2 regions of the Halobacillus amylolyticus genome follow, and region 1 is predicted to be linked to the other one. Evidence: a T-box and tRNA genes for the amino acid it is inferred to sense, from the RefSeq annotation. Region 1 holds a T-box; the other holds one or more tRNA genes.
What was found. A T-box is a leader RNA that pairs with one kind of tRNA and senses whether it is charged. The one in region 1 lies ahead of tyrS (tyrosine--tRNA ligase), so its partner is inferred to be a tRNA-Tyr.

Region 1 (15,844 bases):
AGGTTGATTATATTTCAGGCTTTGAGGAGGAAACGAAGCTTTTTTTAGATGAATACGGACGCTTTCTTGACGACAGCATTCTATCTGTTCATTTTTTACCCATAAAGAAGGATTGGTACTGTATTGATTACAGTGCATCTGTATACAGAGAAGCCCTGGCAGCAAGCGGCAGCCCGAACAATTTGTATCAGTTATATTATGATGTTTTAGTTCAATCTATTTCAGCTGATCTAGGAGTCCATAAGCCTAACAGGATTGGTCATATGACACTAATTAAGAAATTCCAGCAGCTTTATGAACCGCCTGTAGCATGGGAACAGATGGCCATAGATTTTTTAGACCATGTGAAAGAAGGTTCAATGACACTTGATTATAATGGAGCGGGGATGTACAAAGAACATTGCAAAGAAGCCTATCCACCACTAAAGATTGCTAGAAAGGCTTCTGCAAAGGGAATTCCACTTATATACGGTTCAGATGCACACAGCAGCTCTGCAATCACACAGGACTATGATGGACTTGATTCTTCTCTCATACGCTAAAGACTCGTTTTGCTTTTAACGCTTTACGATCCATCATAAGGGAACTGTACACATCAATAAAATGAGCTATCGATGTATCCGAGTGCAGCGACTCTTGAAATTCTAGTGGCATAACGAACGGTGCATTTAATAACCCCTTAAGCTGGACTAAGCACAATTTTTCTCTATATGTGATCTCAAGCTTGTTCGTTTTGTTAAATAAAAGCTTTGTGAGCAAATGGTTTTCTTTAGCTAAATAGGTTACCAGCATTTCTCTGGCAAATACTGTATTTAATGTTAACTCTCGATTGACCAAACAAGAAAGTTGATAATGTTCCTGCTTATAATGTAAAATTCTTTTCACTAATGATTCTAAATTTTGTTCCGCATTTGTATTAACCTCTTGTTCGATTATTTCAAGGTAGGGTTCAAAATAATGAATAGCTAGTGATTCGAACAGCCCTTGTTTACTTTTAAAGTAGTAATGAATCAATGATACGTTAACCTTTGCACGATTGGCGATATCTCGAACGGATGTCCCGCTGAACCCTTGACTGTAAAATAATTGGCATGCGACATCTAACACCTTTTGTCTTGTTGAATTTTGACGGTTCATCATTGGATTCCTCCTTACTAGGGAATTCCCTACAAACGATGAATTTCCTCTAAAAATCGTACACCAATTACCGACAAGACGGCAGGAATCCTGTCGAACAATAATCTTAAGGAGGCTTTACTATGTTTCAATCCACACATTATAAAGGAACGAAGGAAGATCAATATCACATGCTCATCAAACAACTAGATGCCCTGCTTGATGGCGAACCTGACGAAATAGCGAATCTCTCAAACGCATCGTCGTTATTAAATCAATTTCTCGATGATGTGAATTGGGTAGGCTTTTACGTATGGAGGGAAAATGAACTTGTTTTAGGGCCTTTCCAAGGTCTTCCAGCGTGTGTACGTATCCCCGCTGGTAAAGGGGTTTGCGGAACAGCTGTCTCGGAGGGTACTTCTCAACGAGTCCATGATGTGAATGCCTTCCCAGGTCATATTGCCTGTGATTCAGCCAGCCAATCAGAACTCGTCGTTCCGATTTTCAAAGACGGGCAAATCTATGGGGTTTTAGATATAGACAGTCCCTCTATAGGTCGCTTTGATGAAGCGGATGAAGAACATCTATCCCTTTTTGTTAAAACATTAGAAAAGCATATTTAATCATGAAGTCTTTATACTTTAAACATGAAAGAACCGCCCTTTATTTTGGAGCGGTTCTTTCATGTTCCTGAACTGGGGCTGAACAGATCTGATTCTTCCCTGACTTTTTTGCCCGATAAAGAGCCTTATCAGCTTGTTGAACAAGAGACTTCGCTGATGGTTTGCTTTCGTCGATCCAAGAACAAATTCCACAAGAGACAGTGACGAGCGGTTCTGTCATATGGGCAACTCTCCCCCGAATGGACTCTGCGAGCAATAAGGCTTCTTCATGCATAAATCCCGGCATGTAAATAGCTAGTTCCTCGCCTCCCCACCTAGCAGCCAAACCGTTTATTCCGACTTCCTGCTTCATAACGTCGGAAACTTGTTTAATGACTTCATCTCCTGTCTGGTGTCCAAAAGAATCATTGATTTGTTTAAAGTTATCAATGTCAAATAAAAAGAAACTCCCTTGTTGGTCTAACTCCAGATGACGGATGACGCATTCTTCTAAATGGTTTCTAGAGTGAAGTTTTGTTAAGTAGTCGGTGATAACGGTTTTCTCCAGTTCTTCTCTTAGCATGGCATTGGCAAAAGCAAGTGTTGAATGATGCACAAGTGATTGAAGCAGTTTAAAAGATTCGAAACTAAAGAAGTAGGGTTCTCTATGAAGAACTATTGTAAGACCGTTTAACTGTTCATGATCTATCATTGGAACGGCCATAACCGATTTATAAGGAAAATCAACCTCTGAATGAATCCTTGTACGTAAGTCACCGATAAAAACAGGTTCTTTCTCAACTAAAACAAACTGATCAATTTTCGAGATGACGTCCCGAGATTCACCTGAAAGATTGTTAAAAAAAGCCGTACTGCCTTTTAAGACCGAATACTTATTTGATTGTTGCTGATGAAAGGAAAGAAAACCTACTTCGTCCGCCTTACAAAAATCACTAATCTGTGATGTCATATAAGTAATTTTCTCTGTTAGACGCATATTTGAACTGAGTTTATGGGCGGTTTCGTTAATTAGCTGCAAATCATTAACTAGCTCTCTTGAATGCTGATATAATCTAGCATTTTCTAACGCGTTACCAGCTGTATTTGCAATCTGAACGAACAATTCAATATCTTTCTTCGCGAAAAACAGGTAACTTGGTGCAACAATTTGCAGCACTCCATACACTCCTTGTTTACCCTTAAGAGGTGCATACAAATAAGATTGTTTCTCTTTTGTACGCACTTCAACTTGCCACTCACCTGTCAGATAAGCCCTTGTGCTTGCTCTATTTGAATTACCGCCTTCATAAGACAACTCTCTCACAGGTAAGTCATGACTTGCGTTGTGGTTCTGTGATAACGATAAGTAATAGTGGTACTCAGGGTGTACTTTTCTTAGAGTCGAAATAACTTCTTTAAGTACACCGTCCATATCTATCGAGGAATGTATCTTTGATGTAATATTATATAAAAGCTCGTATTTTTTCTTCTCATCATGAGCCGTATAATAGCTCTCAGCTTTAACTAAGTACTTAGTGACCTCAGAAGCTATGGTTATAAGCTCGCCCCTGCTCCTTCTAGTATATGGACTCTGTTGAAGCATAATATAGCCTAGCCTTCTTGTTTTAGGTCCTAATGGTAATACAAGTGGACGAGCCTTATAACGTGCTATTACATAATGACTGCTAAGGAGGCGGCACGGATCGCCTGTTTCGGTGGTATTTATTCGTTCCGGAAACTTGTGATTTTCACTAGTGGTTGAAACTAGACAATAATCTCCTTCCCCTTCATCTAAAAGGTAGAAAGCAGCAAAATCTGCCTGCAAAAAGTTTTGAATTTCATTTGTTAATTCAGTAACAAAGTTTTGAAAAGATAAAGCCGTCCTCATGAAATACAAATTTAATAAACGTGATTGAATGGATGGTACTCCATTTGTTTCCTTCCCCTGCAGTTTCATTATTATTTCACTCCCACCTTACAGCACATATGTTTAAGCCTATTATACCATTACTTTATACCTTTTTTGTTAAAGTAAGTGTTAAAATTAAACATTTTTATGAAAATAACATAGCTAAAGGTCCCTTATAAAAACATACCTTGACTTATACATAAAAAAAAATTATAATAGCCTTTGTGTAAAATAAACGGCAGCCTATGTGAATCCGGCGCCTGATTTCATTTTGTTCCTCGCCTTATGAGGTGCATCGCGTAACTCTCTGCTGCTGGAGCGATGGTGCATGAAAACAAAATGTGCAGCGTTATGAGGAACACACACTGTTTTTATTTTATGCAAAATAAAATAAAGAGGGGGAAATACCAATGGCACGTTATACAGGATCAACCTGGAAAAAATCACGTCGTTATGGCATTTCTTTAAGTGGAACTGGTAAGGAACTAGACAAACGTCCTTACGCACCTGGACAGCATGGTCCAAATCAACGTAGAAAACAGTCTGAATATGGACTTCAGCTTCAAGAGAAGCAGAAGCTTCGTTTCATGTATGGCCTAACTGAGCGTCAATTCCGTCGCATGTTCGAAGAAGGCGGGAACATGAAAGGGATTCACGGTGAGAACTTCATGATTCTTCTTGAATCTCGTTTAGACAACCTTGTTTACCGTCTTGGTCTAGCTCGTACGCGCCCACAAGCTCGTCAGCTAGTTAACCACGGTCATGTGACTGTTGATGGCGGACGCGTAGATATTCCATCTTACCGCGTAGCACCAGGTCAAGTGATTGGTCTTCGTGAGAAATCACAAAACCTAGATATCGTACAGGAAGCTGTTGAAGTGAACAACTTCGTACCAGAGTATCTTACGTTCGATGCTGACAAGCAAGAAGGTACTTACTCTCGTTACCCTGAGCGTTCTGAACTTCCAGCTGAGATTAACGAAGCTCTTATCGTTGAGTTCTACTCTCGTTAATAGCTCCTTTAAGAAACCACCCTTAACTAGGGTGGTTTTTATTTTGAAAGGTATTGGAAATTATTCCCACCTCAGGTCATTCAAAATTTGGATGACCTGAGGTGGAAGGAAATGGTTATAAGCTAGAAATTCCTCTTCATCCTTAAAGACAAAAAGAGCCTCAGAAAGAGACTCTTTTGTTTTTAAACATATCGAATTAAAAAGTATTTCTTCTTACCTCTGCGGATGATTGTAAATTGATCTTCAATACGATCCGTTTCATTAATTATATGCTTTAAATCCTGATTTCTATCTCCATTTATATAGATCGCTCCATTATTAATATCTTCCCGCGCCTGGCGTTTGGATGAAGAAATGCCAGCTGTAACCAATAGTTCAATTAATGCTGGTTGTTTTTCTTCAGAATGATAGGCGGGTACATCTTTAAAGCCCTGTTCTATCTCATTTCCTGAAAGAGCCTTAATATCTCCGCTAAATAAAGCTTCACTAATTCGTTCAGCTTGTTTTAATGCCTCCTCGTCATGGATAAGGCGAGTCATTTCTTCAGCCAGACGTCGTTGAGCCATCCGTTTTTCTGGCTGGGCCTCCACTTCCTTCTCAAGTTCAGCAATATCTTCGTGACTCAAGAATGTGAAGTACTTCAAGAATTGAATAACATCACGGTCATCCGCATTAATCCAAAACTGGTAAAACTCGTACGGTGTTGTTTTCTCAGGATCTAGCCAAATCGCTCCGCCAGCAGTTTTCCCAAATTTTGAACCATCCGCTTTTGTAATTAACGGCATTGTTAACCCGTAAGCTTCGACTTCTTTCTCTCCAGCTGCTGACCTACGAATGTATTCAAGACCGGCGGTAATATTGCCCCACTGATCACTGCCCCCAATTTGCAGGGTACAACTTTCTTTCGCATTTAACTGTTGGAAATCGAGCGCTTGTAAAATCATATAGCTGAATTCTGTAAAACTTATGCCGCTTTCGATCCGGGACTCCACAGAATCTTTAGCCAGCATGTAATTTATGCCGAAGTGTTTTCCAGTATCCCGCAAGAAATCAATGACTGTCATTTGCGATAGCCACTCATGATTGTTTCTAGCGACAGCAGCATTTTCACCTTCATCAAAATTAAGCAGCTTAGCTAGTTGATTGCTAAGTTTTTCACTGTATCCAAGCACCACTTCAGCCGAATTAAGCTGTCGCTCCGTAGACCGCCCGCTTGGATCTCCTATCATCCCCGTACCGCCACCGACAAGTGCGATTGGACGATGTCCAGCCTCCTGGAATCGTTTCAACAATAACGCTGGTACTAGATGACCGATGTGTAGACTGTCCCCGGTCGGATCAAACCCACAGTACAGTGTCACTTGCTTTTCATTTAAATGCTTTCTTAATCCTTCTTCGTCAGTAATTTGATTAATTAAACCACGCTTTTCTAAATCTGTTAAGATATCCAATCCTGAACACTCCTTAGTTTGCCGAATTTTTAAAACAAAAAAAGACCTCTTCCCCAAAAAAGGGACGAGGTCTTTTCGCGGTACCACCCTTGTTGCACATGACATGCCACTCTCACTGATAACGGTTTATTCAACCGTCTTCTGGTCTTGCCAGAAGATTGCTCCCGACCGTAATTCAAAAGTAAATGTATGCTGACTCCCAGCAACCGTCAGCTCTCTGGATTAGTGATCTACTTTTTACTTCAGCCATTCATCACACGAATATTTTAACTGTATTCCATTATTATCATAACCTGTGCAAAAAGGCAATGATAAATTGCTGTTGAGTTATGTCTCTTAAATAGCGGATGTGTTATAATATAGTTTGGAATTTAGGAGGGTTTTTATATATGGGGAAGAATAAAAAATTTGATTTTAAATCTCTTAAGTCTCTTTGGGAAAAAGGAGTAATTCAAAAAAGTACCCGCATAGGTTATGATGTGACCTGGAATATCATATTATTTTTCATCATTCTTGGTGTAGTTGGACTATTTTTCGCTGGCGGAGTCGGAGCCGGTTACTTCGCATCACTCGTTAAGGACGAGCCTATGAGAAGTGAAGCCGAAATGCGAGAAAGTATTTATAACTACGAGGAAACATCTGAAATTTATTTTGATGATGAAAATTTCTTAGGAAAAATACAGTCAGATCTATACAGAGAAGAAGTGACGCTTGACCAAATGAGTAAACACCTGCGGCATGCCGTTATCGCCACAGAAGATGCTTATTTCAACACACATAACGGTGTCGTACCTAAAGCCGTTATGCGAGCCGTCATGCAAGAAGTAACCAATGCTGCCGTTAAAACCGGTGGTAGTACGTTAACACAGCAGCTTGTTAAAAACCAAATCCTTACAAATGAAGTGTCATTTGAGCGTAAAGCAAAGGAAATGTTAATCGCATTAAGAGTAGAACGCTTTTTTGAAAAAGAAGAAATCTTAGAAGCATACTTAAACATTGTTCCCTTTGGCCGAAATGCGAACGGTCAAAACATAGCAGGTGTTCAAACTGCAGCCGAGGGTATATTCGGCGTGAGTGCAAAGGAATTATCTATTCCTCAAGCCGCTTTTATCGCGGGACTTCCCCAAAGCCCGTTTGCTTATACACCATTTAAAAATAATGGTGAACCAAAAAGCACCGATGCCCTTCAACCTGGAATGAACAGAATGAAGGAAGTTCTTGAAAGGATGTATGAAGCTGAATACATTACGAAAGAACAATATGAGAAGGCACTGGACTTCAATCTAGCAGAAAATCTAGCAGAACCAACTAGTACTTCACTAGAGAAGTATCCATTCTTAACAAATGAGATTCATAGACGCGCAAAAGATATAATTGTCGAGCAATTGGCTAAAGAGAATGGTCACACAATGGAAGATGTGGCGAACGATGAAGCACTGGCGGAAGAGTATAATGTGCTAGCAGAGCGTCGTTTAAGTACTGGCGGATTCAAGATTCATACAACGATAGATCAAGAGATTTTTGACGCTCTTAAGGAAGTGAAGAACAATTACAACCGATACCCTCGGAATAAGACTGTAACAGTACCGGACTCTGAAACAGGGGAACCCGTCCAAACAGTGATTCCTGCACAAGTAGGAAGTACCGTTATTGAAAATTCTACAGGTAAAATTAAGGGCTTTATTGCAGGTCGTGACTTTGAAACCCAACAGCTAAACCACGCTACACAGTCACTTCGTTCTAACGGAAGTACAATGAAACCGTTGGCCGTTTATGGGCCAGGGATCGACATGGGACGTATTCATCCCGGCTCCGTATTTGCAGACGTTCCTTATCAATACAGGGGCACTAGCGATAACGTAGGGAACTACGGTGGAGGATATCATGGACTTGTATCAGCGCGTTACGCGTTAGCGAAGTCTTATAACGTCCCTGCTGTTAAAGGATATATGCGAATCATTGATGAAAATCCAGCTAAAAATTATTTAGAGAAAATGGGCTTCACAACATTCGGTGAAGATGATTATACTAACGCTTCTTTAGCCCTTGGCACAGCTCTTGTGACCAATGAAGAAAACACCAATGCCTATGCCACATTTGGTAATATGGGGAATTTCGTCGATGCGTATATGATCGAAAAAATTGAGACACAAGATGGCGAAACTTTTTATCAGCATGAATCAGAAACAACTGAAGTGTTTAGTCCGCAAGCCGCATATCTCACAATCGATATGCTGCGCGATGTATTAGAATATGGAACGGCAGCCGGATTAAAAGGACAGCTTACGTACCCTGGTGTCGACTGGGCTGGCAAGACAGGTACATCACAAAAGTATAAAGATACATGGTTTGTCGCTACTAACCCTAACGTTACAGTAAGCATGTGGATGGGGTATGATGAAGAAGCAAGTTTACGAGGTGTTTCAAATTATAGTGGAAGAAATACAGCACTGTGGGCTGATGTAGTTAATGCCGTATCGGAAATCCGACCAGAGCTCATGGTTCCAGACAGTGGTTTCCAGCGTCCAGAAGGAATTGTTTCACGTTCCTACTGTGCTACTTCTGGTTTACTAGCCTCTGATTTATGTTCATCCGTAGGGCTCGCGCAAAGCGACCTCTATATTGCGGAATACGCTCCTACAAAAGTTGATGATAGTCTGATTAGCGGTGAGTTTGTTAGAGTGAAGAGTAATTTAGTTACTGCTGGAGCAAATACACCGAATGAATTCATCATTGATGGCGGCGGTGTAACACTAAGTCCTGAATTTATCAAAGAAAACAATTATGACTCGCAATCAACTTTGAACTATTTAATTCCAAACAGAGGGGCATGGAACAATGTTGCTCTCCCTTCATCCGGATCGTTATCCACATCATCGATCGAAAATGATGGGAACAGCCCCGCAGCTCCCGGATCAGTTTCAGCAAACTCATCAGTGATATCCTGGTCTGCCTCTTCTAGTAACGATGTCGTTGGTTATAGAGTGTATAAGGCATCTGAGCCTGGTGGATCATTTACATTAATAGGAAATACGACGGAAACTTCCTTTAACTTCTCTGGCGGTGATGGGATCTATGCCGTACGAGCTGTAGACTACTTCGGCCAATCGTCTGGTAATTCATCAACTGTAAAAGTTGGTAAACCCGGTAAAGCTGACCCAGAACCGAAGCCAGAACCAGAGGAAGATCCTAAACCTAAACCTGAAGAGGAGTCAGAGCCATCCTCAGATTCCGAAGCAGAAACCGAAGAACCCGTCTCAGGGTCCTCTGAGTCAGCAGACCCAGAAAACCCTGAGGCATCTCCAGAAGCTAGCTCGGCTGATGATAACGAAACCCAAGCCGGTAGTGAGGAAAGTTCTAATACTGAAACTGAACAACCAAATGAAGGTAATGCAGGTAACACAGGTAATCAAGACAACGTGAACAATGATGATTCAGAACCAAATGCCGACGAACAGTAATCACTAACTCCAGCCTCTTTTTAGGGGCTGGAGTTTTCTTATCTTTGAACATTTAAAATAACAAACATTCATGTATAATGTGAGTAGATACAGAATTTTCACACTAGGTGGTGATGTAATGAGACATACAAAGACCTATCACTCTGAAACTTTTGATACACAATTTGGACCTCTTATCATCGAGGGGCCTCTGTCATCCGAACAACTGGCTAAATATACATTTGATGAAGGATTGCATGCGTTTCGTCCTCCAGTCAAACAATTTGAAGCATTACAAAGTATTGCTGACTTTGAGGAAGGAAGGATTGTTGTCGCTAGACATAAAGATAATATCATCGGTTACGTTACGTATCTTCACCCAGACCCTTTAGAACGATGGTCTGAAGGCAACATGGAAGATCTTATTGAGCTTGGTGCAATTGAAGTGATCCCACAGTTTCGCGGCTTCCGTGTAGGGTCACGTCTGCTCCAGATTTCAATGATGGATGGATATATGGAGAACTATATCATTATCTCTAATGAGTATTATTGGCATTGGGATCTTAAAGGAACACGTCTTTCGATATGGGATTATCGAAAAGTGATGGAAAAAATGATGTTTGCCGGCGGATTAACCCCCTCCCCAACAGATGACCCCGAAATCATTTCCCATCCGGCAAACTGTTTAATGGTGAGAATCGGTGAAAACGTTCCTGCCTCCTCTATAGATCAGTTCGATCATCTACGGTTTCTCACCCGTCATCAATACCGAAAAGCAAGGGGCGAATAACATGTTAGTTGAAGAGATAATGAATAAAGACGTCATCACACTATCGCCTAACGATGGGATCGAAACGGCATTAAAACTGTTAAATGAACATCACATTCGTCATATTCCAATAGTGGATCAACAAAACTGTGTGGTTGGAATTGTTTCTGATCGAGATGTACGGGATGCTAGTCCTTCAATATTTGATGCTCCTGAACAACCAGGACAGCTTAAAAATCCTATTGAGTCGATTATGACAACACCTGTTACTACCGTCCACCCTCTGGATTTTGTTGAGGAAGTGGCCGGGATCTTTTACGAGCAAGAAATTGCCTGTGTACCTGTTACTAGAAATGATGAACTTGTCGGCATCATTACAGAAAAAGACATGCTTTATACACTAATCCAGCTTACCGGAACAAATGTACAAAGCTCACAAATTGAAGTGAAGGTCATTAATAGACCTGGGATTCTCCCCCAAGTCACGCAAGTTTTCGGAAAACGTAAATTGAATATTAGCTCTGTTTTAATCTATCCTTATAAACCAGATTCAGACTACAAGATTATTGTCATACGAATTCAAACCATGAACCCTCTCCCTACAATAGAAGATTTAAAAGCAGAGGGATATGAAGTTCTATGGCCTCATTTACCGGGGATGTCACCATGATCTGTCATTCAAGCTTTGTATTTTCAGATGATTTTACACGTTATCGCTTCCGAGATGATCATCCGTTTAATCAACAACGCGTGATTTTGACGAAAGATTTACTTGAAAAAGAACAGGCCCTTACAAGCGATGATATTACTCCTCCTCGTTTGGCTACTGATCAAGAGTTAAGACTTGTGCATAATCCTAAATACATTGATGCAGTCAAGCGTGGCGGTGAAGGGTTGCTTACGGAAAGTGAAGGTCTTGAATATGGAATCGGGACAGAAGACACTCCGATGTTTACGGGGATGCATGAAGCCTCTTCACTACTTGTTGGAAGCACACTCGCCGCCATTGATTCTGTTTTACAAGGAAAAGTAAAACATTCATTGAATTTAGGTGGTGGGCTTCATCATGGCTTCGAACGGAAAGCGTCCGGATTTTGTATTTATAATGACGGAGCTGTAGGAATTAAATACATTCGTGAGCATACTGATTACAAGGTTTTATATGTGGATACGGATGCTCACCATGGCGACGGGGTCCAATGGGCTTTTTATGACGACCCGAATGTATGTACCTTCTCCATTCATGAAACCGGACGTTACTTATTTCCGGGGACAGGTAATGTGAATGAAAGAGGCCTGAAGGAAGGATATGGATATTCCTTTAACTTGCCTATCGATGCTTTTACTGAAGATGAATCATTTATACACCTATATGAATACGCTTTCAGGCAAATTGTCGAGTACTTTAAACCAGATATCATTATTACCCAAAATGGGGCAGATGCCCACTTTCTTGATCCATTAACACACCTTTGTTCGACAATGAAATTGTACGAAAGAATTCCGATGATCGCACATCAACTCGCTCATGAATACTGTGAAGGAAGATGGGTAGCTCTCGGTGGGGGCGGCTATGATATTTGGCGTGTTGTGCCGAGAGCATGGGCACAAGTTTGGAAGATCATGTCAACAGGGACACCTTTTGAAGGTCCTTTATCTTCATCATGGAGAAACTACTGGCAGCCTAAGTCACCAGTTAGACTTCCAACGAATTGGAATGACCCTGAAGGTTCCTATCAAGACATACCTAGAAAACAAGAGATTACTGAAAAAAATCTAAAAGTATTAGAAAAATCCATGCAGTTTATTTATAATCAAAAAAAGTATAATTCATCTTCATAAAAAGGAGACCTTTTCCCAGGTCTCCTTTTTATGAGGGGGATTTAGGATCAATAATCACAATTTCAACTCTACGGTTTTTACTCCAATTCTCTGGTGAATTATTTGATACAATAGGACGAGTATCAGCATAAGCCACAGCACTAAAACGGCTTTGCCCAAGTCCTTCTATTGTTGAAGTTAAGTACCGAATCACACTGCTTGCACGTGCTCCTGAGAGTTCCCAATTTGAAGGATATTTAAAGGTGGAAATGGGCCGATTATCCGTATGTCCTTCCACCTTCACATAGTTTGGTATATTAGTAAGCAATGTCCCTACTTTACTAAGAAAAGGTTTACCAGATTCGAGGATTGCCGCTTCACCAGTCTCAAATAACAATTGTTCCTGTAAGACCAGCACTACGCCAAGATCAGTTCTCATGGCTGAAATGGTGTTCTGAAGCTGATTGGTTTCAAGATATTGATTTACCTCTTTAAAAAGCTCATCCAAGTCGGATGGTTCAGCCATATTCTGAGGTTTATCAACAGGCTCTTCAAATTCATTATTCATTTCACCATTTTCTTGCATTTTTGCATGCTCTGCAGGATAGTTACTTTCGACAGGAGAGGGTTGAAAATCAAAGACCATTCTATTGCGAAACGATTCAGCAATAGAATCAAATTTGACTAAATTGATTTGCGACATCGAAAACAATAGGATAAAAAACACAAGAATAAGTGTGATCATGTCCGCATATGTTGTCATCCACCTTGGGGAACCTTTATTCTCTACCTTTTTTCGTTGTCTAAACTTCATTTGCTGTACCCTGTAATCCGCTTCCCTCTGAATCTACAGGTGCTTCAGATACCCTTTTATCTTCTTCTGATAGAAAAGCACTTAATTTCTCCTCAAGAATTCTAGGGTTTTGACCTGATTGAACACCTATGACACCTTCAATAATCAATTGCTTTATGAAAATTTCCTGTTCTGTTTTATTCGCAAGCTTCCCAGCCATAGGAATAAAGACAAGATTGGAAAGCAGTGTACCATAAAGAGTGGTCAAAAGGGCAACGGCCATTTTCGGGCCCAAAGTTTCAGGGCTGCTTAATGTCTGCAGCATTAGAACAAGCCCAATTAATGTGCCAATCATTCCCCACGCTGGGGCATACTCCCCGCTTTTTCAATAATTGTTCTTCCCCTTTGATGTCGTTCTTCAACAGCAACAATCTCTGCAGTCATAATGTCGTTAATAACTTCCGGCTCCACACCGTCTACAGCAAGGAAGACCCCCTTTCTTATAAAGGGGTCGTCCACTTCTTCAAGTTCTGTTTCAAGCGCAAGCAAACCTTCTCTTCGTGCACGTTCTGAAAATCGAACGAATAACTGGATCAGCTCAAGTAAGTTCATATCACGTTGCTTGAACGATTCCTTTAAGACACGAAAAGTCAGTTTAATCTCAGCTAAGTTAAAATTAACCATAAGGGCAGCAAAAAGTCCGCCAACGACAATTAAAATAGATGCGGCATCAGCAAAGGTGGCGATTCCGTCCATACCTGCGCTCGACATGATCCCAAACATAACCATGACAATACCGAGGGTGATACCAATTGGAGTCAACAAATCCCGCTTGTTCATTCATCTCTCTCCCCGATTTTTCAAATACCATTTAGTATTTATATCGGCATTATTTTGATTGTGTTGAGTTTCTCTCAATAATTCTGTGAGGTAGCGTGACATTTTGCTCTTCTACTTCTTCTTTATTCATAAACTTCGTAAGTAAACGCATGGCTACAGCACCAATATCATACATGGGTTGTACAACAGTAGACAATGTAGGCCGAACCATTGTCGCAAGACGCGTATTGTCGAAGCCGAACACTTCTATATCCTCTGGAACCTTTAGCCCTTGGTCTTGTGCACCATGAATTACACCCAAAGCCATTTCATCAGCTGCAACAAAAACGGCACTTGGCTTTTCAGGCAACTCCCAAAGCTGTTCAAATGCTTCGATTCCGGAATCATAAGAATAATCCCCGGTGATAATCAGTTCTTCACTAACGTTTTGATTATGGTCGCTTAATGCCCGCTTATATCCTTCTAGCTTCTGATTATTTATTTCTGTGTTTTCAGCACCTGACACATAAGCAACCCGTTCATTATTATGCGAGAGTAGTAACTCTACAGCTTCATAAGCCGCTTGCTCATAATTAATATTAACTGCTGGCGTTTCTCCTGTCTCATCAACAGTAGCTGCAAGGGCTATAGGCACAGACGCATTTTTAAACTCACGCACGTGATCATCGGTAATTTTCCCTCCCATAAATACAAGACCATCCACTTGTTTGCCAAGCATCGCATTAATTAAATGAAGTTCCTTATCTTTATTCTGATCGGAGTTACTTAGAATAATATTGTAATTGTACATCGTTGCGATATCTTCAATTCCTCGTGCTAATTCGGCAAAGAAGATACTTGAAATATCCGGGATGATAACGCCTACTGTGGTCGTTTTTTTACTAGCTAGCCCTCGTGCTACGGCGTTTGGCCGGTAACCAAGGCGTTCAATCGCATCGTTCACCTTTTTCCTTGTGGCAGGCTTTACATTTGGATTTCCATTTACTACTCGTGACACCGTTGCCATCGAGACATTAGCTTCTCTTGCTACATCATATATTGTTACATTCATATTACTTCCTCCTCCGTCGATTACAACTAAAGCACTTACTCATAAAATTATCATACGATAGTTGATCATCTTCCGCAATGTTCGCGGGAACTGTTGATAGTTCTAGGTTACCCTAACTATTATAACGGATAACATGATAACAAAAAATAAGTCAGGCTGGAAATTCAGCCTGACTTATATAAGAGACAGAAAAAATTCATAAATTATTGCGTTTTGCTTCACTCAATGTCATGTCGTCCACCTTTATTAGGTTCTCTTCAATTGATTTTGCAAAACGGGATATTCTAATATTCAGAACTTTTTAAGCTCATCCATAAATGATTCAAAGGTTGGAATATCCATCTGCTGTGCGGAATCTGACAATGCTACAGCCGGGTCTGGATGAACTTCTGCCATAACTCCATCTGCTCCAATAGCAAGCGCTGCTTTTGCTGCTGGTAAAAGAAGATCTCTTCTCCCTGTTGAATGGGTGACATCAACCATTACCGGCAGATGGGTTTCCTGTTTCAAAATAGGGACACTAGAAATATCGAGTGTATTTCTAGTGGCCTTCTCATATGTTCTAATTCCACGTTCACATAGAATAATATTACCGTTCCCTCTGGAAATAATATATTCTGCAGCATTGATGAATTCTGAAATCGTTGCCGACATGCCACGTTTTAAGAGGACAGGCTTATTCACTGATCCTGCTTCCTTCAACAATTCAAAGTTTTGCATGTTTCTCGCTCCGATTTGAATCACATCAAGGTAGTCGACTGCCTGTTCAATATCAGCCGGATTAACAATTTCGCTTATTACTGCTAAATCATGTTCGTCAGCAGCCTGCTTTAATATTTGTAAACCTTCTATTCCTAAGCCCTGGAAGTCATAAGGCGAAGTTCTCGGCTTAAATGCCCCACCTCTTAAAAGCTTCAGACCCTGCTTTTTAACAGCTTCGGCAACGGTCGACACTTGCTCGTAGCTTTCTACTGCACATGGTCCCATAATAAAGTGGCGGTTGCCGTCACCGATCTTTTCCCCTTTTATATCAATGACC
Region 2 (15,844 bases), 1.6 Mb from region 1:
AGATATGTGGAGGAACACCAGTGGCGAAGGCGACTCTCTGGTCTGTCTCTGACGCTGAGGTGCGAAAGCGTGGGTAGCAAACAGGATTAGATACCCTGGTAGTCCACGCCGTAAACGATGAGTGCTAGGTGTTAGGGGGCTTCCACCCCTTAGTGCTGAAGTTAACGCATTAAGCACTCCGCCTGGGGAGTACGGCCGCAAGGCTGAAACTCAAAGGAATTGACGGGGGCCCGCACAAGCGGTGGAGCATGTGGTTTAATTCGAAGCAACGCGAAGAACCTTACCAGGTCTTGACATCCTTGGACCGCCCTAGAGATAGGGTCTTCCCTTCGGGGACCAAGTGACAGGTGGTGCATGGTTGTCGTCAGCTCGTGTCGTGAGATGTTGGGTTAAGTCCCGCAACGAGCGCAACCCCTAATCTTAGTTGCCAGCATTAAGTTGGGCACTCTAAGGTGACTGCCGGTGACAAACCGGAGGAAGGCGGGGATGACGTCAAATCATCATGCCCCTTATGACCTGGGCTACACACGTGCTACAATGGATGGTACAAAGGGCAGCGAAGCCGCGAGGTGTAGCAAATCCCATAAAACCATTCTCAGTTCGGATTGCAGGCTGCAACTCGCCTGCATGAAGCCGGAATCGCTAGTAATCGCGGATCAGCATGCCGCGGTGAATACGTTCCCGGGCCTTGTACACACCGCCCGTCACACCACGAGAGTTGGCAACACCCGAAGTCGGTGGGGTAACCTTTTTGGAGCCAGCCGCCGAAGGTGGGGCCAATGATTGGGGTGAAGTCGTAACAAGGTAGCCGTATCGGAAGGTGCGGCTGGATCACCTCCTTTCTAAGGAACTATGCAAGGCAACCCCTTTCTCTTACGAGAACACCGGGAAGCTGCCGCATACGGAAGGCGTACATGGTTGGTTGTTCAGTTTTGAGAGATCAAAGGAATATGATCTTGATGAATGGGCCTGTAGCTCAGCTGGTTAGAGCGCACGCCTGATAAGCGTGAGGTCGGTGGTTCGAGTCCACTCAGGCCCACCATTCTTCAACGGGGCCTTAGCTCAGCTGGGAGAGCGCCTGCTTTGCACGCAGGAGGTCAGCGGTTCGATCCCGCTAGGCTCCACCATATATAAACCTTTAAAACACAAAGATACTATTGTGTTTTATAAGTAACCCTATAAACGGGATGAACCTTGAAAACTGGATAAGATTAATCAGAACGTGGCGATCTTCTTCTGATAGAGGACGACACGGAATGACAAGACATCAAACATCAATTTTTTAACGTCTTTTCACGACGATAATAGTTAAGTGAATAAGGGCGCACGGTGGATGCCTTGGTACTAGGAGCCGATGAAGGACGGGACTAACACCGATATGCTTTGGGAAGCCGTAAGTAGGCTATGCACCGAAGATTTCCGAATGGGGAAACCCCCTGCTCGTAATGGAGCAGGATCCTTTACTGAATACATAGGTAAGGGAAGGCAGACCCGGGGAACTGAAACATCTCATTACCCGGAGGAAGAGAAAGCAAACGCGATTTCCCAAGTAGCGGCGAGCGAAACGGAATCAGCCCAAACCAGAAAGCTTGCTTTCTGGGGTTGTAGGACACTCCTTTGGAGTTACAAAAAAAGAGGATAGATGAATCGATCTGGAACGATCAGCCGGAGCAGGTAAGAGCCCTGTAGTCGACATCTTCTTTTCTCCGGAGTGGATCCTGAGTACGGCGGAACACGAGGAATTCCGTCGGAATCCGGGAGGACCATCTCCCAAGGCTAAATACTCCCTAGTAACCGATAGTGAACCAGTACCGTGAGGGAAAGGTGAAAAGCACCCCGGAAGGGGAGTGAAAAAGATCCTGAAACCGTGTGCCTACAAGTAGTCGGAGCCCATTGATGGGTGACGGCGTGCCTTTTGTAGAATGAACCGGCGAGTTACGACCGTCTGCAAGGTTAAGCTAAAGCAGCGGAGCCGCAGCGAAAGCGAGTCTGAATAGGGCGAAGCAGTAGGCGGTCGTAGACCCGAAACCGTGTGATCTACCCATGTCCAGGGTGAAGGTCAGGTAACACTGACTGGAGGCCCGAACCCACGCAAGTTGAAAATTGCGGGGATGAGGTGTGGGTAGGGGTGAAATGCCAATCGAACACGGAGATAGCTGGTTCTCTCCGAAATAGCTTTAGGGCTAGCCTCAGAATAGAAAGTCTTGGAGGTAGAGCACTGATTGGACGAGGGGCCCCTACCGGGTTACCGAATTCAGTCAAACTCCGAATGCCAACGACTTTGTTCTGGGAGTCAGACCATGGGTGATAAGGTTCATGGTCGAAAGGGAAACAGCCCAGACCGCCAGCTAAGGTCCCAAAGTGTGTGTTAAGTGGAAAAGGATGTGGAGTTGCTTAGACAACCAGGATGTTGGCTTAGAAGCAGCCATCATTGAAAGAGTGCGTAATAGCTCACTGGTCGAGTGACTCTGCGCCGAAAATATACCGGGGCTAAACACACCACCGAAGCTGCGGATTGATCCGAACGGATCAGTGGTAGGAGAGCGTTCTAAGGGCTGCGAAGTCAGACCGTAAGGACTGGTGGAGCGCTTAGAAGTGAGAATGCCGGTATGAGTAGCGAAAAAAGAGTGAGAATCTCTTTCACCGAAAGCCCAAGGTTTCCTGAGGAAGGCTCGTCCTCTCAGGGTTAGTCGGGACCTAAGCCGAGGCCGAAAGGCGTAGGCGATGGCCAACAGGTTGATATTCCTGTACCGCCTCCTTTCCGTTTGAACGACGGGGGGACGCAGGAGGATAAGGAGAGCGCACCACTGGATGTGTGCGTCCAAGCAGTAAGACGGTCGAGACAGGCAAATCCGCTCGGCAACGTCAAGCTGTGATGGGGAGGGAATTTAAGTACCGAAGCTCCTGATTTCACACTGCCAAGAAAATCCTCTAGTGAGGAAAGAGGCGCCCGTACCGCAAACCAACACAGGTAGGCGAGGAGAGAATCCTAAGGTGAGCGGGAGAACTCTCGTTAAGGAACTCGGCAAAATGACCCCGTAACTTCGGGAGAAGGGGTGCTCCTCTGCCGAGGAGCCGCAGTGAAAAGGCCCAAGCGACTGTTTACCAAAAACACAGGTCTCTGCGAAGCCGTAAGGCGAAGTATAGGGGCTGACACCTGCCCGGTGCTGGAAGGTTAAGGGGATGCGTTAGCGCTCTGCGCGAAGCGTTGAACCGAAGCCCCAGTAAACGGCGGCCGTAACTATAACGGTCCTAAGGTAGCGAAATTCCTTGTCGGGTAAGTTCCGACCCGCACGAAAGGTGCAACGACTTGGGCACTGTCTCAACGAGAGACCCGGTGAAATTATACTATGCGTGAAGATGCGCATTACCCGCGACAGGACGGAAAGACCCCGTGGAGCTTTACTGTAGCCTGATATTGAATGTTGGTACAGCTTGTACAGGATAGGTGGGAGCCTGAGAACCCGGAGCGCTAGCTTCGGTGGAGGCGCTGGTGGGATACCACCCTGGCTGTACGGACATTCTAACCCAGGACCGTGATCCGGTTCGGAGACAGTGTCAGGTGGGCAGTTTGACTGGGGCGGTCGCCTCCTAAAGAGTAACGGAGGCGCCCAAAGGTTCCCTCAGAATGGTTGGAAATCATTCGCAGAGTGTAAAGGCACAAGGGAGCTTGACTGCGAGACCTACAAGTCGAGCAGGGACGAAAGTCGGGCTTAGTGATCCGGCGGCACCGTATGGAAGGGCCGTCGCTCAACGGATAAAAGCTACCCCGGGGATAACAGGCTTATCTCCCCAAGAGTCCACATCGACGGGGAGGTTTGGCACCTCGATGTCGGCTCATCGCATCCTGGGGCTGTAGTCGGTCCCAAGGGTTGGGCTGTTCGCCCATTAAAGCGGTACGCGAGCTGGGTTCAGAACGTCGTGAGACAGTTCGGTCCCTATCCGTCGTGGGCGTTGGAAATCTGAAAGGAGCTGTCCTTAGTACGAGAGGACCGGGATGGACACACCGCTGGTGTACCAGTTGTTCCGCCAGGAGCATCGCTGGGTAGCTACGTGTGGACGGGATAAGTGCTGAAAGCATCTAAGCATGAAGCCCCCTTGAGATGAGATTTCCCCTTACGCCAAGTAAGTAAGATTCCTCAGAGACGATGAGGTCGATAGGTCCGAGGTCGAAGCGTGGTGACACGTGAAGCTGACGGATACTAATCAATCGATGGCTTATCTATATTAAAAAGCGGAGACGACCGTTTACGTCCGCTGGGCTAAGTGAGCTCACGTAAAGGCTTTGGTTTTTCAGCCTTGAAGAGAGATCGCTTAGAACATGAGGACTTGGGAGTCGGAGCTAGATTGTCAAACGTTAGAATATGATGTTGGTCTTGGATGTCTTATCCAGTTTTGAGGGTTCACCTCATAACCTATGATGTGGTGGCGAGAGCGAAGAGGTCACACCTGTTCCCATGCCGAACACAGCAGTTAAGCTCTTCAGCGCCGATGGTAGTCGGGTCGATCCCCGTGAGAGTAGGACGCGGCCACGTCAAGTTTTAAAATCATATTATTCCACCGTAGCTCAGTGGTAGAGCAATCGGCTGTTAACCGATCGGTCGTAGGTTCGAATCCTACCGGTGGAGCCACTTGCTTCCATAGCTCAGTGGTAGAGCACTTCCATGGTAAGGAAGGGGTCGCCGGTTCAAGTCCGGCTGGAAGCTCTGAAGAAGTATTTTATGGCCCGTTGGTCAAGTGGTTAAGACACCGCCCTTTCACGGCGGTATCACGGGTTCGAATCCCGTACGGGTCACCATTTTAAATTTCGAATGGGAGGATTAGCTCAGCTGGGAGAGCACTTGCCTTACAAGCAAGGGGTCGCAGGTTCGAGCCCTGCATCCTCCACCATTTTTGCCGGCCTAGCTCAACTGGTAGAGCAACTGATTTGTAATCAGTAGGTTGGGGGTTCAAGTCCTCTGGCCGGCACCATAAACGTCCATTATTATGTGGAGGGATAGCGAAGTTGGCCAAACGCGGCGGACTGTAAATCCGCTCCCATCGGGTTCGCAGGTTCGAGTCCTGCTCCCTCCACCATTTTACTTTTTTATTGAGTATTTATAGGTATAAGATATGTGAACTGGTACATACTAGATTATATAATGTTGGGCCATAGCCAAGCGGTAAGGCAACGGTTTTTGGTACCGTCATGCGCTGGTTCGAATCCAGCTGGCCCAGCCATTTTATTTTTTAATAGCGAGTAAGGCTTTTTTTATTTGTAGAAAATCAAAAAGCTCTTTTTACTAGAGCCATTAGCTCAGCTGGTAGAGCATCTGACTTTTAATCAGAGGGTCGGAGGTTCGAGCCCTCCATGGCTCATCAAAAACGGATATTGCTTTTTGCAACGTCCGTTTTTTTAACATTTATTTTTATATATAACATTGGGGCCTTAGCTCAGCTGGGAGAGCGCCTGCTTTGCACGCAGGAGGTCAGCGGTTCGATCCCGCTAGGCTCCACCAATACATATAATTTAGAAGCTGACGTCATAATAGATGTCAGCTTTTTTTTTCAACAGTAGTGCCCAGCCTGCTTTAGCTTTATCAAATAACCAATTTAATATGGAATGATTCTGATCTTACACGTAACCGTGTACTTTCTGAAAGTTATGCACACACCAGAGTAAAATATCATAATTGTGATGGTTCATCATATGTGTGATAGCTTTAACAAGGGAGGAAGCATAAATGAAAGCTATTTTTTTAGATCGTGATGGTACCCTCGGCGGTTCAGACCAAATCGAATATCCAGGGGATTTTAGTTTATATCCAGGGGTGCAGGAGAAACTACAGATAGTGCAAGTGGAAGGTATCAAACTTTTTTCTTTCACAAATCAGCCTGGCATCGCTAAGGGGCTGGCCACAATGGAAAGCTTCCGTGAAGAGTTGTATGGGTTTGGCCTGGATGGAGTATATGTCTGCCCGCACCTCCCGGTTGATCAATGCAATTGCCGGAAACCAATGATAGGTATGATTGAGCTGGCTTGTCGTGATCATGGGTTACTTCCGAGCGAATGTTTTGTAATTGGCGATCGTTTGAAGGATATGATGGCTGCTTGGCAAGCTGGATGTATGAGTATCCTCGTGCAAACAGGATCGGGTAAGGAATCTCTTAAAGAGTGGAAGCAATTAGATAAGCGTCCGACCATTAACTTCATTGCTGAAGATATTATTCATGCATTAGACTGGCTTACACTGGGCAAATAACGTATATATATGCAGAAAGATGTTCAGTTGAGTCATTCATATGAAACCATCTACAATTAAAGTAAGGAATAAAGGAGGAAACTTATTATGAATAAACAACTTTCAATTATTGGCGTACCGATGGATCTAGGCCAAATGCGCAGGGGCGTCGATATGGGGCCGAGCGCCATCCGCTATGCTGGAGTCGTTGAGCGTCTGGAGAATTTAAAGTACACGATTGAGGATTTAGGCAATATCGATATTCCACTTCCAAGTAAAAAGGACGATAATAAGTTAGACAACCTTCGTAATTTAAATGAAATTACAGAGGGCAGCCATCGTTTAGCTGTTGCTGTGGATGAAGTAGTGGAAAAGGGGAATTTTCCACTCGTCCTAGGCGGTGATCATAGTATCGCAATGGGTACATTAGCTGGCCTCTCGAAACATTATGATAATTTAGGTGTGATTTGGTATGATGCTCACGGAGATTTAAATACGGGTGACAGCTCACCATCAGGCAATATTCACGGGATGCCGTTAGCGGTCAGCCTTGGTATTGGTCATGAAAAGCTAACAGGTATTCTTGATTATGAGCCAAAAATTAAACCTGAAAATATTGTGATTATTGGCGCTCGCTCTCTAGATGAGGGAGAAAGAGTACTGATTAAGGAAAAAGGCATTAAAGTATATAGCATGCATGAAGTAGATCGTATGGGGATGACACAGGTCGTTCAAGAATCTATCGCTTACTTAAAGGACCATACAGATGGTGTTCATTTGAGCTTGGATTTAGATGGGTTGGACCCTGATGAAGCACCAGGTGTAGGTACACCGGTAATGGGTGGATTAAGTTATCGGGAGAGCCACTTGGCTATGGAGATGTTGTACCAATCCGAAATGATCACATCCGCAGAGTTTGTAGAGGTGAATCCAATTCTGGATGAGAAAAATAAAACTGCAAATATGGCAGTAGGCTTAATGGGGTCATTATTTGGAGAGAGTTTAAAGTAATTTGAGGAATTAGGAGCAGCTTACCTCTTGTGGGGTGAGTTGCTTTTGTTTTATGTTCTCAAACTCATTTAATAAGCAATCAAGCTTTACACTAATCCGTATAACACTTTCAGAGGTTAGTGAATTTTCACAGGCCAGTCTACTCATCTCCTTTCTACAAGCTTCGATTTCTTCAAGTAATTTGACTTCGTATCCCATTCTCCCCGCCTCCTTTGGAAAAAACTTTCATTTATTTTTTCTACTACCCTTTTTAATATATAATAAACATATTATTAGTTAAAGGAAAATTTTTATCAAACTTTTGAAACCTTTAGGTATTGTCATTCGTATTAGAAAAACAACCGCAAATGGCGGAGGTATAGTAAATGGAAACGATGATTAGACAAAAGATTAAAGCAGTAAGGAAAGGTGACCAATCAGCTTTCGAGGATATAGTATCCTTTTATCAAAATAAAGTTTACTATATTTGTTATCGGATGATTGGGAATGCATATGAAGCAGAAGACCTTGCTCAAGAGGCCTTTATTCGAGCATATACGAATATTCATACGTTTGATGAGCGGCGAAAATTTTCTACCTGGTTATATCGTATCGCAACTAACTTAACGATCGATCGAATTAGGAAAAAGAAGCCTGACTATTATCTCGATGCTGAGGTGAGAGGAACGGATGGATTAGATATGTATTCTCAATTGGCGATTGATCAAGCGTCGCCAGAGGAAGAGGTGGAGAGTTTAGAGTTACAAAGCTACATTCACCGTGAGATTCTGGCCCTGCCCCCTAAGTACCGTAGTGTCATTGTATTAAGATATTTAGATGAACTGGCGCTTCAGGAGATTGCGGAGATTCTGGACATTCCTGTAGGGACGGTTAAGACAAGAGTTCACCGGGGCAGGGAAGCCTTGCGTAAGAGGCTTCGACATGTGTAAAGGAGTTGAGGGAATTGAATTGCAATAAAGAAGCTGTGGCGCTTATGCATAAATATTTGGATGGTGACTTAGTTAAAGAAGAAGAGAGACGACTGCGTGATCACTTACAAGCTTGCCCATCCTGTCAGAACCATTTCCATGAGCTGAAACGTTCGATTACATTGGTGAAAAATGCCGGACCTGTAACGGCACCTTCAAATTTCACTGCCAGTGTGATGTCCAGCCTTCCTAAAGAGAAAAAGAGAAGGAATTACGTACGCTGGTTACAAAGGCATCCAATGATTACAGCGGCTGCTGTATTTTTTATATTAATGTTTAGTGGCATCTTCTCCGCCTGGAATCAGGACCATCAAGTTACCGTATCTAAGCAAGATGATTTAGTGATTCGAAATAATACGGTTATCGTGCCTGATGGAGTGACTGTCGATGGTGATTTAGTCGTTCGCAATGGCGATCTCAAAGTCGATGGTAAAATTAACGGCGATATCACATTAATTAACGGTGATATCGTAACGGATACCGGTATTGGTGATATTACGAACGGGAAGAAATATCAGGCGTATGTCAGCGGGGAGATACATGAGGTTAACCAAGTGTTTGAGTGGATGTGGTATCATATGAAAAAGTTCACAACAGATCTTTTTTCTTTTGAATAAGCAATGACAGTGACCACTATGAATGGCTCATAGTGGTTTTTCTGGTCCACCGTATGGGGGAGGTAGTTTAGTGTTGGTACATCGCCTCGGGCTTAGTCGTAGCGTGACCAGCGGATCTTAGTTAGGCTTCCACTACCCGTATTTTAACGGAATTTCCTATGTCAACCAGTCTTATAATATTTTCAAAAGTAAAAGTATGATATAATAACATAGGCTATGGCAATTTTTTATAAAAGGAAGTGTAGGCATGCTTGATGGGGGAAATGATGTATTAGATTATCTATTAATAGCAATTGATATCGCCCTTGTCTGGTTTGTTGTATATAAATTAATCATGCTTATCCAAGGAACGAAGGCCGTTCAGCTGTTGAAAGGGATCTTCGTGATACTCGGTATATGGTTATTGAGTAACTTAACTGGACTGACCACACTAAGGTGGCTGATGTCACAAGCAATGACTTGGGGTTTTCTTGGTATTATTATTTTGTTTCAGCCCGAACTAAGGAGAGCTCTTGAACAACTAGGGCGCGGCAGTTTCTTTAGCCGGACGTCCGCAGAAGAGGAAGATAAGGAAAAGTCGATTCAATCGATTATTAAGTCGTGCAATTATATGGCGAAGCGGCGTATTGGTGCTTTAATTACGATTGAACGTGAAACAGGGATGGGTGATTACGTTGAAACGGGAATTGCTGTCGGCGGGCACTTGTCGAACGAACTTTTAACAAACATATTTATACCAAACACTCCGCTCCATGATGGGGCAGTGATACTTAAAGATAATGAAATTGTGGCGGCTGCCTGCTATTTACCTTTATCTGAAAGCCCGTTTATTTCAAAAGAACTAGGCACGAGACATAGGGCGGCAATGGGAATCAGTGAAGTGACGGATGCCCTTACGATTGTCGTATCAGAGGAAACCGGAGCGATTTCCTGTACAAAAAGTGGTGAGCTACACAGAGACTTGAATCAAGAAACGCTAGAAAGTATTCTGAGAAATGAGCTTGACTTTGGATCCAAAACCCCTGCCTCAAAATCATGGAACTGGAGGGGGAAAAAGAATGGATAATTTATTTAGGAATCGGTGGTTCATTCGAATTATCTCATTGCTCTTAGCCGTGCTCTTATGGGTTTCTATTAATATTGATGACAGTATGGATTCAGAAGATCAATGGTTAGGTGAAGGTTCTTCCGAGATGGAAATTATGAATAACGTTCCCATTGAAGTTCGTTTTGATAGCGAGCAATATGTTGTAAGTGGATTGCCTCAGAACGTTGTGGTCACTGTTGAGGGTTCGAACAGTGCCATAACCCCTGTCGTCAGGCAACAGAGCTTCACGGTATATGCTGATTTAACTGATTTAGGACCCGGTACACACGAAGTATCTCTTCAACACACAGGGATAACGAGCAATCTAACTGTCAATATTGACCCCAAAGAAGTCGAAGTGACAATCGAGGAGAAAGACAGCAAGGATGTTGGGGTGAACGTGGACTATATTAATGAGAATGAGATTGAAAATGAATATGTGATAGGGGAAGCCAAGGTTGATCCAGAACAGGTCACCATCACAGGGTCAGCAAGCGTGATTGACCGTGTTGCTCTTGTCCAAACGATTATTGATGTCGGATCAGCTGAGGGTACAATTGAAGATGTGGAAGCACCCGTGAAAGTCTATGATGCACAAGGGAATGAGCTGAATGTCTTGTTAGATCCATCAACGGTTGAGGTAACCGTCCCTCTTACCAAACCAAAGAAGACGGTACCGGTTTCAGTTACACCACAAGGAGGAGCACCTGAAGGGGTTATTATTGATTCTATCACGACAGAGACGGAGGAAGTGGTGATCAGTGGTCCTAAGGATGTGCTTGCTCAGATAGATACCTTAAGTGACATACCAGTCGATGTGACAGAGATTTCTGGGGATCAGACAGCGGAAATTGAAATTCCGTTGCCAGAGGGAGTCAATAGTGTTGATCCTAAAAAAATAGAAGTTGAAATAATTGTAGACCAACAAGCGCAATAGATAAATGGAGAACGAATAATAGGGGATTAGGAAAGAGAGGTTGCTGTTATGGGTAAATATTTTGGAACAGATGGAGTCCGTGGTGTTGCAAACAAAGAGCTTACACCTGAGTTTGCTTTTAAACTGGGACGTTTTGGCGGCTATGTACTGACTAAAAACGTCCAAAGACCGAAAATATTAATCGGACGAGATACACGTATTTCAGGTGAAATGTTTGAAGGAGCACTTGCTGCTGGACTTCTATCAATTGGTGCAGAAGTCATGCGCCTGGGTGTCATTTCTACTCCTGGAGTAGCTTACTTAACAAAAGCTCTTCAAGCTGAAGCGGGTATCATGATCTCCGCTTCACATAACCCCGTTGAGGATAATGGAATTAAATTCTTCGGTCCTGACGGGTTTAAATTAACAGATGCTCAGGAACAGGAGATCGAAGCACTGATCGATGGGGAAGAGGATACATTACCTCGTCCATCAGGGGCCGACCTTGGTCAGATCAATGACTACTTCGAAGGTGGTCAGAAATACATGCAGCATCTGAAGCAAACCGTAGATTTCGAGTTTGAAGGATTGCATATTGCTCTTGATTGTGCGAACGGGGCTACATCATCACTAGCTTCCCACTTATTTGCGGATCTGGAAGCAGATATATCATCTATTGGTTCCTCTCCAGACGGATTGAACATTAACAAAAATGTTGGATCAACGCATCCAGAATCACTGCAGCAACTCGTCAAGGATAAGAATGCAGATATAGGACTAGCTTTTGACGGCGATGGCGACCGCTTAATCGCTGTCGATGAAAAAGGCAGCATCGTTGACGGTGACCGGATCATGTATGTTTGTGCTAAATATATGAATGAAAAGGGAACATTAAATCATTCAACTGTAGTCTCAACAGTCATGAGCAATCTTGGCTTTTACAAAGCGGTTGAAGCTCAAGGTATGAAGAGTGATAAAACAGCAGTAGGTGACCGTTATGTGATGGAAGAAATGCGCCGTGGCGGCTATAACCTTGGCGGTGAGCAGTCTGGACACATCATTTTCCTAGATCACAACACAACAGGTGACGGCATGCTGACAGCCCTTCAGCTTGTCAATGTAATAAAAGAAACCGGAAAACCATTATCAGAACTTGCAAATGAAATGGAGAAATTTCCTCAAGTTCTGAAAAATGTCCGCGTTATTGATAAGCAGCGGGTTCAAACCCATCCACGTATTCAAGAAGCGATCCAAGTTGTCGAAGAAGAAATGGGTGAGAGTGGCCGTGTGCTCGTACGTCCATCTGGAACTGAACCGCTTGTCCGTATCATGGTCGAAGCACCGACAGAAGAACAATGTGAAGGGTATGTTCAAAAGGTTGTTCAAGTCGTTGAACAGGAATTAGGAATGAAAGAATAACGAAAGCTCTTGCGCAGGAGGCACAGGTTTACCTCCTGCGCATACTTTATTACATACGATTAACAATAGGGCAACAACTAAAATAATAATTGACCAAATCAGCCGATGTCGGGTAAAATGAAGATTGGCTTGAGAGATTTAGCGAAGCAGGTTTCCTGTACTCGTTAAATTGAAGCAAGACCGTTATTCAACTACATGAAGGAGGAACGTAAGGTAATTTGTTCATAAAGCGCCAGGGCTGTGATCGAGCGAAGAGACACAGTTGACGAGGAGGAGAATCATCGATCTTTCGGCGGATATCTCCCGGTTGCTTCACTTCAACCGCACGTTTATGTGTTAAACCAGAGAGGCGACTCTTTGTCCAAACCACATGTACAAAGTGAAACAAAAAATGGTAACGGGAAAGGGGTAATCGACTGCCCCTTATTAAAGGTTGTCGTTTACTCCTTTCTCCTTAGGAGGATAACAACTATGTGTGGAATTGTAGGATATATCGGACAAAAAGATACGAAGGAAATTTTGCTGAACGGATTAGAGAAACTTGAATATCGAGGCTATGACTCTGCCGGAATTGCAACACTTAATAAAGACGGTGTAAATGTTTCAAAAGTGAAAGGGCGGATTGCTGCATTAAGAGAAGCGGTAAATGAGAACGTCCATGCAACGATGGGAATTGGGCACACTCGCTGGGCGACACACGGTGCTCCCAGCCGAGAGAATGCGCATCCGCATCAAAGTACGACAGAGCGATTCACAATCGTTCATAACGGGGTAATCGAGAACTATATGGATGTTCGCGATCAGTACCTAGCTGATGTGGAACTTCAAAGTGAAACAGATACAGAAATTATTGTTCAGTTGATTGAAGTTCTTAATAACGACCTTAACGACGTGGCGGCAGCTTTCCGTAAAGCTGTTGAACTGCTGACAGGTTCTTATGCGATTGCCCTTATGGACAGTGAAGACAGCGAAACCATTTATGTAGCGAAGAACAAGAGCCCATTGCTTGTCGGCCTTGGCGACGGCTTTAATGTCGTAGCTAGTGACTCAATGGCTGCACTTCATGTTACAGACCAATTCCTTGAGCTGATGGATAAAGAAACAGTCATCCTCCGTCGTAACGGAGTAGAAATTTTAGACCCTAACGGTGAAAAGGTGTCTCGTGAACCGTTCACAGCTGAAATCGATGCCACAGACATTGAAAAGGGCACATATCCTCACTTCATGCTCAAAGAAATCGATGAACAACCGTTCGTTATTCGCAAAATTATCCAAGAGTATCAGAACGACAACGACGAAATCAAACTAGATCCAGAGATCCGCGAAGCGATGAAAGCATGTGACCGTATTTATATCATTGCAGCAGGCACAAGCTACCACGCTGGTCTTTTAGGTAAACAGTTTATTGAAAAATTGGCAAATGTCCCAGTAGAAGTTCATGTTGCTAGTGAGTTTTCTTACAACATGCCGCTTCTTTCTGAAAAGCCATTGTTTGTTTACATTTCTCAAAGTGGGGAAACGGCAGACAGTCGTTCTGTCCTAGTTCAAACGAAAAAATTAGGCCATCCAGCCCTAACAATTACAAACGTACCTGGATCAACCCTTTCCCGAGAAGCGGATTACACGATGCACCTGCATGCAGGCCCGGAGATTGCCGTAGCATCAACCAAAGCCTATACAGCACAAATGGCGGTACTCGCTATTCTTGCCGTTGATACGGCCCGTGCAAAAGACATCGAACTGGATTTTGATCCAATGCAAGAATTAGGTATAGTTGCTAATGCGATGGAAGCTTTAACAGATCAAAAAGAAGATCTTGAAAAACTGGCGCGTGACTACTTGTCAGTGACTCGCAACTGCTTCTTCATCGGCCGTGGCATCGATTATTATGTAGGCTTGGAAGGATCACTTAAGCTAAAAGAAATCTCCTACATCCAAGCAGAAGGATTTGCAGGAGGAGAGCTGAAGCACGGGACCATTGCCTTAATTGAAGAAGGTACACCTGTTGTCGCACTCGCAACGCAGGAGAAGGTGAACTACTCCATCCGTGGAAACGTGCAAGAGGTAGAAGCACGTGGTGCCAACAGTATGATCATCAGCATGAAAGGTCTCGACAAAGAAGGGGATGCATTCGTCATCCCACATGTCCATGACTTGCTTACGCCGCTTGTGTCTGTTGTCCCGCTGCAGCTTATTTCTTATTATGCAGCGCTTCACCGTGATTGTGATGTTGATAAGCCGAGAAACCTAGCGAAGAGTGTGACAGTTGAGTAATCTTTCTGCATAGAAGACACGACTTGATCAGATACAAGAAAGCTAGTAATCGAAATGTATCTTAAAAGACCTTAACTTAGAAACTAAAGTTAAGGTCTTTTTTAGATAAAGGGAGAGATAAATTAATCGAGTAGGATGAAAGTTTAGTTAAAGCATTCAATAATATAGCCATAGAGGAATTTGTAGTATCATTTTAAGTCTAACTCAAATACTCGGCAATATTATGATAATATAAATAGCATAGGAGAAAAGATGATTGAGGAATCATAATCATCTATCATTGAACTATATCAGAGGGGTGAAGTTATGTTTAGGGAATCTGACTTTCCAACAGAGGAAAACAAGGAACAATGGATAAGGAAACGTAATAAGAAACTGGAAGAAATGGGACAATATTTTCAGAGATATTTCCATCTAACAAAGGTTAGAGAGAACGATAGTAGCTATGAGGTACAAGGTTACGTTTATCACCCAGGGTATGGTGAGATTAAAATGGCGTTTGAGTTTACCTATGAGAATGTGGCTAAATTCACAGATTTGTTTGAGGAAATAGAAAATAAATAATGGTGTAGTTTTGTGAATGACTAAAAGCTATGAAACAGAATATCGCACAAAAGAATCCTAACTAAACGTTTATAGTTAGGATTCTTTTGTGCGATAGGAGTTTGGAAATCCCTGCACTTGGAGTTTGCACCTAAACAAGGGATTCTTGTTCTGGGTTGTGTTTTGCAGTATTTTCAATGATATGCACGTTTCTTGTGAACCTTTGTCTTAATTCACAAATTTCCTCTTTATTATAGTAATATCTATATTACTATAATCCAAAAGAGTTAGGGAGTGATTGAAGTTACTTTACTAAGGAAATTACCAATCTCTATATTCATGAGCCTTGTACTCATTATGTCGTTCGCCTCAACGGCACTAGCGGATAAGCCCCACGATTATGAACAAATACCGGCCGGCTTCCAAAGTGATTCCTTTGAATTTGAAGGATATGAGAGAACCTTCCAGTATTATGTGCCAAGTTCTTATAGTGGAAAGAAATCAGTTCCGCTTATGCTCTCTTTTCACGGGAGAGGTAGTAATTCAGATGGACAAATTGGATTAACCGGGTTTGAAAAAGTAGCGGAAAAAGAAGGATTTATTGTAGTATTTCCCGATAGTACTGAAATAGATGATGGAAACTTGACAGCACCGAGCCATCGTTTTCAATGGAACGATGGGAGAACAGATACACCTCAGTATCGGGCAGGGGTAGATGATGTGGCGTTTACTTCCGAGCTAATTGATTACTTTGAAGAAAAATTCAATATTGATCCAAGCCGGATATA

Region 2: it has a tRNA-Tyr gene. The T-box ahead of tyrS (tyrosine--tRNA ligase) is inferred to sense a tRNA for this amino acid. The anticodon was not compared.

What each region holds. Positions count from the first base shown of each region.
Region 1 is NZ_CP095075.1:4,080,446-4,096,289, reverse strand. It holds gene hisJ (histidinol-phosphatase HisJ) at 1-542, shown strand, start outside; gene refZ (forespore capture DNA-binding protein RefZ) at 532-1,140, opposite strand; gene MUO15_RS20580 (GAF domain-containing protein) at 1,260-1,739, shown strand; gene MUO15_RS20575 (sensor domain-containing diguanylate cyclase) at 1,780-3,675, opposite strand; gene rpsD (30S ribosomal protein S4) at 4,038-4,640, shown strand; gene tyrS (tyrosine--tRNA ligase) at 4,823-6,091, opposite strand; T-box leader at 6,149-6,354, opposite strand; gene MUO15_RS20560 (transglycosylase domain-containing protein) at 6,481-9,552, shown strand; gene MUO15_RS20555 (GNAT family N-acetyltransferase) at 9,671-10,321, shown strand; gene MUO15_RS20550 (acetoin utilization AcuB family protein) at 10,323-10,970, shown strand; gene MUO15_RS20545 (acetoin utilization protein AcuC) at 10,967-12,142, shown strand; gene motS (flagellar motor protein MotS) at 12,171-12,935, opposite strand; partial or broken gene motP (flagellar motor protein MotP) at 12,925-13,754, opposite strand; gene ccpA (catabolite control protein A) at 13,804-14,805, opposite strand; gene MUO15_RS20525 (bifunctional 3-deoxy-7-phosphoheptulonate synthase/chorismate mutase) at 15,097-15,844, opposite strand, start outside.
Region 2 is NZ_CP095075.1:2,496,268-2,512,111, reverse strand. It holds rRNA gene MUO15_RS12955 (16S ribosomal RNA) at 1-842, shown strand, start outside; tRNA gene MUO15_RS12950 (tRNA-Ile) at 966-1,042, shown strand; tRNA gene MUO15_RS12945 (tRNA-Ala) at 1,052-1,127, shown strand; rRNA gene MUO15_RS12940 (23S ribosomal RNA) at 1,307-4,226, shown strand; rRNA gene rrf (5S ribosomal RNA) at 4,422-4,535, shown strand; tRNA gene MUO15_RS12930 (tRNA-Asn) at 4,557-4,631, shown strand; tRNA gene MUO15_RS12925 (tRNA-Thr) at 4,635-4,706, shown strand; tRNA gene MUO15_RS12920 (tRNA-Glu) at 4,724-4,798, shown strand; tRNA gene MUO15_RS12915 (tRNA-Val) at 4,815-4,890, shown strand; tRNA gene MUO15_RS12910 (tRNA-Thr) at 4,896-4,971, shown strand; tRNA gene MUO15_RS12905 (tRNA-Tyr) at 4,991-5,076, shown strand; tRNA gene MUO15_RS12900 (tRNA-Gln) at 5,146-5,220, shown strand; tRNA gene MUO15_RS12895 (tRNA-Lys) at 5,286-5,358, shown strand; tRNA gene MUO15_RS12890 (tRNA-Ala) at 5,423-5,498, shown strand; gene MUO15_RS12885 (HAD-IIIA family hydrolase) at 5,724-6,242, shown strand; gene rocF (arginase) at 6,330-7,232, shown strand; gene MUO15_RS12875 (aspartyl-phosphate phosphatase Spo0E family protein) at 7,242-7,430, opposite strand; gene sigW (RNA polymerase sigma factor SigW) at 7,598-8,161, shown strand; gene MUO15_RS12865 (anti-sigma factor family protein) at 8,176-8,817, shown strand; gene cdaA (diadenylate cyclase CdaA) at 9,065-9,883, shown strand; gene MUO15_RS12855 (CdaR family protein) at 9,876-10,841, shown strand; gene glmM (phosphoglucosamine mutase) at 10,890-12,239, shown strand; gene glmS (glutamine--fructose-6-phosphate transaminase (isomerizing)) at 12,711-14,513, shown strand; gene MUO15_RS12840 (hypothetical protein) at 14,820-15,077, shown strand; gene MUO15_RS12835 (CE1 family esterase) at 15,351-15,844, shown strand, end outside.